One region of the Oceanobacter sp. 5_MG-2023 genome, then DNA from elsewhere that is predicted to be linked to it. Evidence: predicted binding sites of a transcription regulator. Region 1 holds the regulator's gene; the other holds the start of a gene.
The links. The regulator sigma-54, encoded in region 1, starts transcription at its own class of promoters, with help from an activator protein. The targets are predictions, from matches to a motif close to TGGCACNNNNNTTGCTNT.

Region 1 (6,116 bases):
TTCCTGTCGTCGGCGCTACGTACCATAGAACTGGAACAACGTGCGATTCACAACCTGTCCGCCATGCTGGACAACAATTTCAAAACTGCTTGTCAGCTGATGCTGTCCTGCAAAGGCCGGGTTGTTGTGTCAGGAATGGGCAAATCCGGCCATATTGGTCGCAAAATTGCGGCTACACTGGCCAGTACAGGAACCCCGGCATTTTTTGTCCACCCTGGAGAAGCCAGCCATGGGGATATGGGGATGATCACATCCGTCGATGTGGTGATTGCCCTGAGTAACTCCGGCGAAACCGCCGAAGTAACCAGCTTGTTGCCTCTGTTGAAACGTCTGGCAGTGCCCCTGATCAGTATCACCGGTAACCCGCAATCCACCCTGGGCCTTGCCTCGGCTGCTCACCTGAACGCCAGTGTGGATTCTGAAGCCTGCCCGCTGGGCCTGGCGCCTACCTCATCAACCACCAGTGCTCTGGTATTGGGAGACGCCCTGGCAATTGCGTTACTGGAAGCCCGTGGGTTCACGGCAGAAGACTTCGCCTTTTCCCACCCTGGTGGCAGTCTGGGTCGACGCTTGTTATTAAAAGTCGAAGACATCATGCATAGCGGCCGGGAAATTCCGGTCGTCAGACCCGAATCCAGCCTGTCACGCTCCCTGTTGGAAATGACCACCAAGGGTCTCGGTATGACCACCGTACAAACGGCAGCGGGTGAATTGGTGGGTATTTTCACCGATGGCGACCTGCGCCGTACCATTGATCATGGTGTCGATATCCACTCCGCCCTGATTTCAGACCTGATGACCCGCCAGGCCAAAACCATCATCCCGGGTATGCTGGCTGCCGAAGCGTTAAAAATCATGGAAGACGGCAAGATCAATGCCCTGGTCGTTACCGACGGTCAGAATATTTGTGGTGTTGTCACCATGCACGACTTGCTGCGTGCTGGAGTTATCTGATGCGCAAGCGCTATGTGCTGCTGGTCTTGGCAGTGGCCGTTGGCCTCGCCTTGCTGGCGGTAGAGCGCTATACCACTGAGCTGGTCACGGCAGCAACGCCGGTGACCAGTCTTGAACCGGATTATTACGGCAAACAATTACAACACCGTCGTTACGATGCGGATGGCCAGCTACAACAGATGTTATCGGCCGATGGCTCTCGCCATATTCCGTCATTATCGGAAACCCGGCTGGAAAACCCGGTGATTACGACACAAACAGACCCGCAGCAACACTGGCAAGTCAGCGCTCAATCAGGCCGCATTATGGATACCGACAGCCAGGTTGAACTCAGCCAGCAGGTGGAAATACGCTCTCTGGCCACGGCAGCAGAAAACGCTGATACATTCAGCATCACCACCAGCCTGTTGCTTTACCAGCCCGCATCAGCCACCGCTTCAACCTCTGAACCTGTCATCATTCGTCATGGCAATAACATCACCCATGCAACAGGTATGACGCTGGATATCAAGCGCCAACATCTCGACCTTCAAGCACACGTGAGTACCCGGTATGTACAATAAACTGACCGCCCTGCTGTTTTTTGGCAGTGTCTTGGCGACCACGGTCGAGGCTTTGCCTGAAGACTGGCAACAAGAAATGATCATCGAATCCGACCGCGCCGAACTCGATCGCAAGACCGGTATGGTCGTCTACGAAGGCGATGTCGTACTGAAGCAAGGCACACTGACCATCGAGTCCGATCGTCTGACACTGATACTGGATGGCAAGGCGCTCAAACAAGCGATTGCCGAAGGTCAACCGGCTCGCTACCAGCAACAGGTCAGCAGCAACAAACCGATCACCAGAGCGACGGCCAAACGTATTGATTTTTACGCCGACCGCAAGGAAATTGCCTTCAAGGGAGACGCCGCCTTGCGTCAGGAAAACAACCTCTTCAGTGGCGAATTGATCCGCTATGACATTGAACAGGAAACCGTCTCAGCCAGTGGCTCAGAAACATCCGGCAGTGGCACTGGCGGCGCTGACGACAACCAGCGTATTCAAGTGATTATCCAACCCCAGCCCAACACGGACGTACAACCATGAAAACGCTCAAGGCTGAACATCTGGCCAAAAGCTATAACGGCCGCGAAGTCGTCAAGGACGTTTCCCTGGCGGTCAGCAGCGGACAGATTGTCGGCTTGCTGGGCCCTAACGGCGCAGGTAAAACCACTTGTTTCTATATGATTGTCAACTTGGTACAAGCCGACAAGGGGCGTGTCAGTATCGATGACGACGATATCAGCCATCTGCCCATGCACGGCCGCGCCCAGAAAGGCATTGGCTACTTGCCACAAGAAGCGTCGATCTTCCGCAAACTCAGCGTCGAAGACAATATCATGGCCATCATGGAAACCCGGTCAGACCTGAACAAACCCCAACGTCAGCAACAGCTGGAACAGCTACTGGATGAATTTCACATTCAGCACATTCGTACCAGCCTCGGCATGGCCCTGTCTGGTGGCGAACGACGACGGGTCGAAATAGCCCGCGCCCTGGCCGCCGAACCCTCCTTTATTTTGCTGGATGAACCCTTTGCCGGTGTTGATCCGATCTCGGTCGCTGACATTATGGATATCATTCGTCAACTCAAGGCACGTGGCATCGGCGTACTGATTACTGACCACAACGTCCGCGAAACTCTCGCAATTTGTGAAAAAGCCTATATCGTAGGCGGTGGACACATAATTGCCGAAGGCAGCGCTGATGATGTACTCGCCAACGAACAGGTTCGGGCTATCTACCTTGGTCATGACTTCCATCTTTGAATCTTATCGGCTTGCAGGGCTATGATGCCCAGCGCTGTTTCATTCGCCACCATGAAAAGCATTCCCTGTCTCACAGGCTGGCGTATAATGCACAGACCATGCCGACAACCGATGAATAATAACGCTGTATGAAAGCATCGCTTCAGTTAAAAATGGGTCAGCAGCTGACCATGACCCCTCAGCTGCAACAGGCAATTCGACTGCTGCAATTGTCTACCCTCGATCTGCAACAGGAAATCCAGGAAGCCCTGGACTCCAACCCCATGCTGGAATTCGAAGAGTCCGAGCACGACGACTTTCCGGATGCACAGCAAACCAATGCAGATCAGGAAAGGGAAGTCACCGCAACAGCGGCCACGACCGATGCCGACACCCAGGAACTGGGTGAGCAATGGTCTGATGACAAGATGCCAGATGATCTGCCAGTCGATAGCAACTGGGATGATACGTTCCAGACCACGGCCGGGGTTTCCTCAGGCTCTGGCCCGGTTGGCGATGACGACTTTGATTATGACTCCCGTCATGCCACCACAGACGACCTGCAAGATCATCTTGAATGGCAGCTGAACCTGACTCCCATGAGTGACACCGATCGCGAGATCGCCACCATGCTGATCGACGGGGTTGATGACGATGGCTATCTGCACACCACCATCGACGACATACTCGGTTCAATTGACCCGGAACTGGGTGTTGAAGAAGATGAAATCCAGGCCGTCCTCAAACGCTTGCAACAGTTTGACCCCGCCGGTGTTTTTGCCCGCGACCTGCGTGAATGCCTGATTCTGCAGCTCAACCAGCTACCTGCCGAAACACCCTGGCTGGCAGAAGCCAAATTGGTGATCGGCGACTACATCGCCCTGCTGGGCAGTAAAGATTACCCCACCCTGATGCGCAAAACCCGGCTCAAGGAAGAAGACCTCAAAGCCGTCCTGCGTCTGGTTAAAGAACTCAACCCCAAGCCGGGCGCTGATATCAGCTCCGAGCAGTCGGAATACGTGGTACCGGACGTGATTGTTCGTAATATCCGTGATGAATGGCGTGTTGAGCTTAACCCGGATATCGCCCCCAAGCTGCGCGTCAACTCCGACTACGCCTCACTGGTGCGACGTTCCGACAGCAGTGCCGACAACGCCTTCCTCAAAGACCATTTGCAAGAAGCGCGCTGGTTTATCAAAAGCCTGCAAAGCCGCAACGAAACCCTGCTGAAAGTCGCCACCAAAATTGTCGAGTACCAAATCGACTTCTTTGAACAGGGCGAAGAAGCCATGAAACCTCTGGTATTGCATGATATTGCCGATGCCGTTGGTATGCATGAATCAACCATTTCACGGGTCACTACGCAAAAATTCATGCACACACCTCGTGGTATTTTCGAGCTGAAGTATTTCTTCTCCAGCCACGTCAGTACTGACGCCGGTGGCGAATGTTCATCCACCGCCATTCGCGCCATGATCAAAAAACTGATCAGCGAAGAAAATCCGCGTAAACCCCTGAGTGATAACAAAATTGCCATTGTGCTGGGCGACAAGGGCATTCAGGTTGCACGCCGCACGGTGGCCAAATACCGTGAAGCCATGATGATTCCGCCTTCCAATGAGCGGAAACAATTGATCTGATCGATAGCGTCGATCTCTGTTCGATACAAGCGAGCGATAAGGAGCCGTTTATGAGCATCAATATCAGTGGACACCATGTTGAAGTGACCGAAGCCATGGAAGCATACGTCAAGGAAAAACTGGTTCGTCTTGAGCGTCATGTCGACCCGATTACTTCTGGCCAGATCACACTGACCCTGGAAAAAGGCCGACAACAGGCAGAAGCCACCCTGCATGCCAGTGGTGCTGACTTTCACGCCACCTCAACTCACGACGATATGTATGCCGCCATTGATTTGCTGGCCGACAAACTGGACCGTCAACTCCTGAAACACAAAGAAAAACTGATTGCCCGACAGCACGGGCAAGGTTGACCTATGAGCATTGCGATTGCCGATATTCTACTGCCAGAATGCACCCGTACCGACGTCGCCATTACCAGCAAAAAAAAATTGCTGGAGTTTCTTGCCGGACTGATTGCCGAAAAAGTTGACGGCAGCAGTTCGGACGAAGTGTTTGAACGCCTGCTTGGACGTGAACGTCTGGGCAGTACTGGCATAGGTGAAGGCATCGCAATCCCCCATTGTCGTTTACGGCAATGCGAACAAGCCGTCGGCGTGTTACTTCACTTGCAAGAGGCCATCGATTTTGATGCCATTGACCATCAACCGGTTGACCTCGTATTTGCTTTATTAGTCCCTGAAGAAGCAACGGACGATCATCTGCAAATTCTCGCCACACTGGCGCAAAATTTCAGTCAGAATGATTACCGTCAGCAATTGCGTAGTGCCAGCAGCGATCAGGAACTGTACCAACGAGCGTTGGCCAACCACTAACCAGACCAATACGGAGACCGCATCATGCGCCTGGTTGTGATCAGTGGCCGCTCTGGCTCAGGCAAGTCCAGCGCTTTGGCCGTGCTCGAAGATCTCGGTTTTTATTGCATCGACAACCTGCCGGTTGATCTGTTGCCCGCACTGGCGGATTTACCCTACAGCGCCGAAAAACGCGCCAATGTCGCTGTCAGTGTCGATGTGCGTAATTTGCCCGACGCCATGGAACAGCTGACCCAGGTACTGACCTGCTTACCCGGACAGTATCGCCAGGTCGATATTGTATTTCTGGATGCCACCGAAGAAGTCCTGCTACAACGCTTCAGCTCCACCCGTCGCAAACACCCCCTCACCAATGACAATATTTCATTGGCAGAAGCCATCGAGCGCGAAACCGAATTGCTCGAACCTGTTGCCAACCTGGCTGACTTGACGCTGGATACCACCCGCATGTCAGTCCATGAGCTGCGCAGCCTGATCAAAATGCGAGTAGCCGAGAAAGTCACCCCGGATATGGCCATTCTGTTCCAGTCCTTTGGCTTCAAGCAGGGGATTCCTCTGGATGCCGATTTTGTATTTGATGTCCGCAACCTGCCCAACCCCTACTGGCAACATGAATTACGTCCTCTGACCGGACAGGATCAGGCGATTATCGATTTTTTATCCAGCCAGCCGGAAGTCACCGAACTGTTTGATGACATCCGTACTTACCTGTTGCGCTGGTTACCCCGTTTTGCCGAAAATAACCGCAGCTACCTGACCATTGCCATTGGCTGCACTGGCGGTCAACATCGCTCAGTGTATTTATCAGAACGCCTGACCGCAGCCTTCAAACAAGAATTTGGCAATGTACAGGTACGTCACCGCGAGCTCAGGTCTGCTGCCCATCACAGCCACTGATGCTTATTACCCACAATCCA
Region 2 (6,116 bases), on a different contig from region 1:
TTTTTCGGATAGGTCGTTGCTTGACTCAAAGGATGAGCACAAGTGTGCAGCATAACCAAAGTATCCATTTCAAAACGCAAAGTGATACGACTACCCGCTGGGCTGTTGTCTTCTACTAAACGCATATTACCGTCAGCATCTGTGACAACTTTGCTAAACAAATTTAAGTTCGCAGTACTGTCCGCTTGAGTTAATCCGTATTTTGCCATCTCGACTAATAAAGCATCCGTACCATTTTGCAGCCATTCATTATGATCTTTTTGATAATCACGCTTACCCCATTTCGCTTCCACATGAGAGGCATGGCTGTTTCCGCTCACAGTTTCATGCCAACCTACTGAATCTTCGATGATGGAAGCGAAAATACGCCCCATATCGGAATACAGACAATGACCTTTTGTTAGCTTGAAAGTATGTTGTCCTTTCAATGTATCTGGCGCGTTATAACGCTCTAGCAAGTTCTCAGGGTTGTAAAAAACCATGCCAACATTGGCACCGCCTTCCACATCTGTTAGCGTCATTTGCATACCGCGACGCACTTTCAAAGACCAATGACTGGCCGCTGGAATAATAGTTTTGTAATTTTTCATTGCTTTTCCTTTTCAACTAATTACCAGTCATCAAACTGGCGCTTGGATCTACAGGATGAAGTCGGTCATCAATTTCCTCATAAAGGTCTTTTGAACCATGACCAAGCGGTAAATCGTAAGTAATGGAAGCCCCATAAGCATTTGGAGAATGCGGATCGTGGCGCACTTTATCGAATACCCAAAGTCTTGAGCCTAGATAAAACCCTTCTTTTAAGTCATGAGTCACCATAAAAACGGTTAGATTGTGCTCTCGCCATAGTTCCAACACTAAAGCGTGCATATCGGCTCGGATACCAGGATCAAGGGCACCAAACGGTTCATCAAGTAGTAGAATTCTTGGTTTGCATATAAGCGCTTGGGCAATAGCAAGGCGCTGCCTCATACCGCCAGACAGTTCATCGGGATAACGATGTAACGCATGATCTAAACCGACTTTTTCTAACATTTCTGTTGCTTCTTGCTTCGCTTGGCTCTTTTCTTTACCGAACAAGTAGCCCGTTAAAGAAGACTTTTGGAAACCTTTAGCAGCGATCACATTTTCCAAAACGGTCATATGAGGAAACACAGAATATTGCTGAAATACGATGCCACGATCTGGACCTGGCTCATTAGGTATCGATTTTCCATCCATCAACAACTCACCTGAACTTGGATCTTCAATACCTAAAATCATTTTCAAAAACGTACTTTTACCGCAACCAGACGCGCCGACTAAAGTAATAAACTCACCTTCTTGAACCGTCACATCAACGCGTTCGAGAATGACATCTTTTCCGTATTTTTTACCGATTTTCTTTGCTTGAATAATCGGATTAATCTGAGTATTAATTTGGCTCATGATTTCGCCTCCTGACTCCAAGGAAAGAGTTTTTTATTCACTAGTCCCAGTAAGTAATCAAACAAAAATGCCAATAAAGTAATCCACGCCACATAAGGTAAAATGACATCCATAGATAAGTAACGTCGTACTAAGAAAATTCGATAACCTAAGCCGTCCGTTGACGCGATGGCTTCAGCAGCAATCAAAAACAGCCAACCAGATCCTAATGACAAACGCACCGCATCGATCAATTTCGGCATCACTTGTGGCAAGAGAACACGGATTAAAATTTGGAGAGTACTCGCACCTAACGTTTGCGCTTTCACCAGCTGTTCGCTGGGAATCTCTTGTGTTCTTCGCTGAATATCCCGGGCGATAAAGGGCGTTATCCCCACGGCAATCAGAACAACTTTAGACATTTCCCCTAATCCCACGACGATGAATAAAATCGGTAAGAGAGCCAGAGGTGGTACTAACGAAATCACAGTTAAAAGAGGAGAAAAACCAGCAGAGACTAGAGGTAAAGCCCCTGTTAACAGGCCTACCAGCAAACCGATTACCGCCGCTATCGCAACACCTGACGCCAGGCGAATCAAACTGCTTAATGTGTCTTTCCAGAAAATGAGCTCCCCAGTTCGTTTACTGGGCTCAAATGCCATTCTGTACATGGCATCTCCCATTTGACTGAACGCTGGTAACAATTTGTCATTGGAATTAACCGCCAACCTTGCTTCCGATCCCATCATATAAACGATGATTAAAAGAAGAAAAGGAAGCAAACCCAGCAAAATCCCACGGGTTCGAGTCGGCTTATAATTGATCAGTTTTTTCATGCTATTACTCCTCAGTGTTTCCCACTTACCATTGGCGCTATTACCGTAACGCCAATGGTCGTATTGGAAATAGATTATGAGCTAATGCTTATAACTGACCGTTTTTGGCCATTTCCATATAAGTAGGATCAAAGCGAAGTTTTATATAGCTTGGGTCACCGAAAACGCCTGCAGGGGTTTCAATACCAATCACGCCGGCATCGGGTGCACCATCGCCTAGCAAGCCATGTTCAAAAGAGAACTCAGCGACGTTTTGCATTGTCGCGATAAGTTTTTCACTATTGGTTAGAGATAAAGCCGCTTCGGGTGTGTAGAACATCTCTGTGCTTGCTAACTGTGCATCATAACCAGCAAGATCCGTTTCAGAGGCTTCTGCCATGAAAGTACGTGTATCGATTGCTACTTTATCGCTGCCACTCATTAACTCCATGATTTCATACCAAGCGCCCACTAAAGCTTTACCTAGATTAGGATTCGCGTTTAGCGTGTCAGTATTGATCACCAATAGGTCAATAATTTCGCCTGGGATTTGAGAGGAATCAAACACCTTGTTGCTATTAGGCTGAGCTAGGATTTCACTTACTAGAGGGTTCCAAGTCACAACAGCCGTAATATCGTCAGTACCATAAACAGAAACCATGTCAGCATCAGATGTGTTAACAACATTCACATCCGCTTCTTTTAGACCAACTGTGTCTAATCCACGAGCCAATAAGTAGTGAGACACACTTAATTCAACAAGGTTAACTATTTGACCTTCGATGTCTGCAAGAGAGATTTTATCTTTTAGAATGATGGCGTCATTGCCGTTGGAGAAATCACCTACGATTAACGCCGTGCTGTCCACACCACCTGCAGCAGGAATCGTCAATGCGTCCATGTTTGTCATGGTACAAGCATCGAACTGGCCTGTGGTGTATTGATTGATAGATTCAACGTAGTCATTAATTTGCACGACATCAATATCGATACCGTATTTGTCGCCCCATTTTTCGACGATACCTTCTTGAGCGCCATATGCCCAAGGCATCCAACCGACATAAATAGACCAACAAACTTTAAAAGAATCAGCCGCCATGGTATTGGCAGAAACAAGAAGGGAAAATAGTAGAACGGTTACTTTTTTTGAGCAGTATTTCATTAGAAGTCACCTTTTCAGTTTTAAAGTTACACATGGAGTACCCTTGGCAATAACGCCATGCGGTCTCCCGGGCTTTTATCCCGCCGTGTAACCCTGAAACATCAAGGTCGAAAGCTCTCGGACCAGTCTTCACTAAACTTTTCAGCCTAGCCGGAACCCTAGCTTTCTATTGAATTCTAAATTGTCTTGTCCGATATCACCAAAGATACTAACAAAAAAAATTCAAGCATATAGTGTGCCAAATCAAAAACCACTTTAAAAACAAAGTGTTAGATTTTAATCATATCTATTTCACTCTACTCAAAGACAAATATTGCTCTAAAATAGAGCAATACTGATAAGCATTGCTCTATTTAGGGTCTACTTGTAGTGGTCAACTAATCCCGGACAGTGTTTTGAGTTTTTCCTCAGCCTGCAACGGGCGAAATGCCACCATTGAATGCGTGAGATCGCTGTCGGTTGTAGTACCCCATCAAGTAGCTCCCAACATCTTTCTGGTCATCCGGCACCTCATTTATGGTGGCGATCTCACCACCTACGTGGTGTCCCGAATCATGGGACCACTACATACCACCCCGAATCGTAGGGACGCCCTCCATGGCTGCCCCAATATCTACTCCAATACCCGCTCCAATACCCAATCTAACAAACACAAACGGCACTGGTATGGCCACGGACGGCGCTGTTCCCTACCGTTCTGTCGCCATCGGTTATTTCAGTTTACGCACGCGTTTGGCAAATGGTGCCTTGCCTGCGCTGCCTTTTCCTGCGCCAGCGGCCTTGCCATTGACCACGCCTTTGGCTTTTTTCGCTGCGGCGCCTTGAGAGCGGGCTTTGTTATTGCCGCTGTCGGCTTTTTGCGCAACCGGTGCTTTGGTGGCCTTGCCTTGCACACCACGTCCTTTGGCGTGGTAGCCAGGACGCTGGCGGCTACCGGAGGGAGCATCTTCGGCGGGGATCAAGGCATCCGGGCCTTTACCAATCAGGTCATGGCGTCCCATACGTTTGAGTTCTTCACGCAGCATCGGCCAGTTTCGTTCGTCGTGGTAACGCAAGAAGGCTTTTTGCAAACGACGCTGTTCAATGTCGCGGGGAATGGTCATTTTGGCGGTTTTGTAGCTCATCCGTTGCAACGGGTTACGTTCGGAGTGGTACATGGCCGTGGCCAGTGACATCGGTGATGGATAAAAAGTCTGCACCTGATCAACACGCATTTTCTGGCTTTTAAGCCAGCGCGCCAGGTTCATCATGTCTGAGTTTTCGGTGCCTGGATGGGCGGCAATAAAATACGGCACCAGATATTGCTCTTTACCGGCTTCTTTCGAGAACTTGTCGAACATGCGTTTGAAGTTGTCGTAGGTGCCCATCCCCGGTTTCATCATTTTGGTGAGGACGTTTTTTTCCGTATGTTCCGGGGCAATTTTTAACAAGCCACCCACGTGGTGGGTCACCAGTTCACGTACATATTCCGGGTCTTCTACCGCCAGGTCGTAACGCAAGCCAGAGGCAATGGCGATACGTTTGACGCCGGGCAAGGCCCGCGCAGCACGATACAACTCGGTGGTCGGTTTATGGCTGGTTTTGAGGTTTTTACAAATACCGGGATACACACACGACAGCCGACGACAGTTTTTCAGGATCGTCTCGCTTTTGCAGTTGAGCATATACATGTTGGCGGTTGGGCCGCCCAGGTCGGAGATGGTGCCTGTGAACCCTGGTACCTTGTCACGGATTTCTTCAATCTCGTGAATGATGCTTTCCTGCGACCGACTCTGAATAATGCGGCCTTCGTGCTCGGTAATCGAGCAGAAAGTACAGCCGCCAAAACAGCCACGCATGATATTCACCGAAAACCGGATCATATCGTAAGCCGGAATGCGGGCGTCACCATACGCCGGATGTGGAATGCGCTGGTACGGCAATGCAAAGACGGCGTCCATTTCGTCGGTTTCCAGCGGAATGGGTGGTGGGTTGACCCACACTTCCTGGGTACCGTGTTTTTGCATCAGCGGGTGCGCGTTATAGGGGTTGGATTCCTGGTGTAACACCCGTGAGGCATGGGCATACAGGGCGCTGTCGTTGCGTACCTTGTCGAATGAGGGCAAGCGAATATAGGTGCGGCTGTTGTCGTGTTCGACCTTGCGCTGCAATGGCATCGGGACAATTTTGACCGGCATGATATCGGTGTCGGCGTCGGCACCTGCTTCAAGCGCTTGCTGGTCGGAAGCACAGCTGTCGCTGTTGGCTTCTTTCATTTCATAGGGGTTGGCAATAACGTCGATTTTCCCCGGCCAGTCGATGCGGGTTGAGTCGATTTCAGTCCAGCCTTGTGGCGCGGCATCACGCAAAATGGCGGTGCCACGCAGGTCGATAATATCCTTGATATCGCGCCCTTCGGCCAGTTTGTGGGTTAGATCCACCAATGCCCGTTCAGCGTTGCCGTACAGCAGGATATCCGCTCCGGAATCGATCAATACCGACCGCCGTACCTGATCGCTCCAGTAATCGTACTGGGCAATCCGGCGCAGGCTGGCTTCGATACCGCCAATCACAATCGGAATATCCTTGTACACTTCACGGATTTTTTGCGAATAGACAATTACGGCCCGATCCGGACGCTTGCCCGGTTCACCGCCGGGCGTGTAAGCGTCTTCCGAACGTACCTTGAGATCCGCTGTGTAGCGGTTGATCATCGAGTCCATATTGCCCGCTGATACCCCAAAGTAGAAATT

Region 2: a site for sigma-54 is predicted at 3,608-3,625, ahead of Q4551_RS14500 (putative urea ABC transporter substrate-binding protein). Genes of this name have one in related genera too.

Annotation. Positions count from the first base shown of each region.
Region 1 is NZ_JAUORS010000007.1:108,679-114,794, forward strand. Features, by position in the region: gene Q4551_RS06750 (KpsF/GutQ family sugar-phosphate isomerase) at 1-954, shown strand, start outside; gene lptC (LPS export ABC transporter periplasmic protein LptC) at 954-1,517, shown strand; gene lptA (lipopolysaccharide transport periplasmic protein LptA) at 1,507-2,043, shown strand; gene lptB (LPS export ABC transporter ATP-binding protein) at 2,040-2,765, shown strand; gene Q4551_RS06770 (RNA polymerase factor sigma-54) at 2,894-4,384, shown strand; gene raiA (ribosome-associated translation inhibitor RaiA) at 4,435-4,737, shown strand; gene ptsN (PTS IIA-like nitrogen regulatory protein PtsN) at 4,741-5,199, shown strand; gene rapZ (RNase adapter RapZ) at 5,224-6,096, shown strand.
Region 2 is NZ_JAUORS010000026.1:36,220-42,335, forward strand. Features, by position in the region: gene Q4551_RS14485 (urea amidolyase associated protein UAAP1) at 1-590, opposite strand, end outside; gene Q4551_RS14490 (ABC transporter ATP-binding protein) at 607-1,428, opposite strand; gene Q4551_RS14495 (ABC transporter permease) at 1,425-2,243, opposite strand; gene Q4551_RS14500 (putative urea ABC transporter substrate-binding protein) at 2,332-3,384, opposite strand; guanidine-I (ykkC/yxkD leader) riboswitch at 3,447-3,557, opposite strand; gene Q4551_RS14505 (YgiQ family radical SAM protein) at 4,095-6,116, opposite strand, start outside.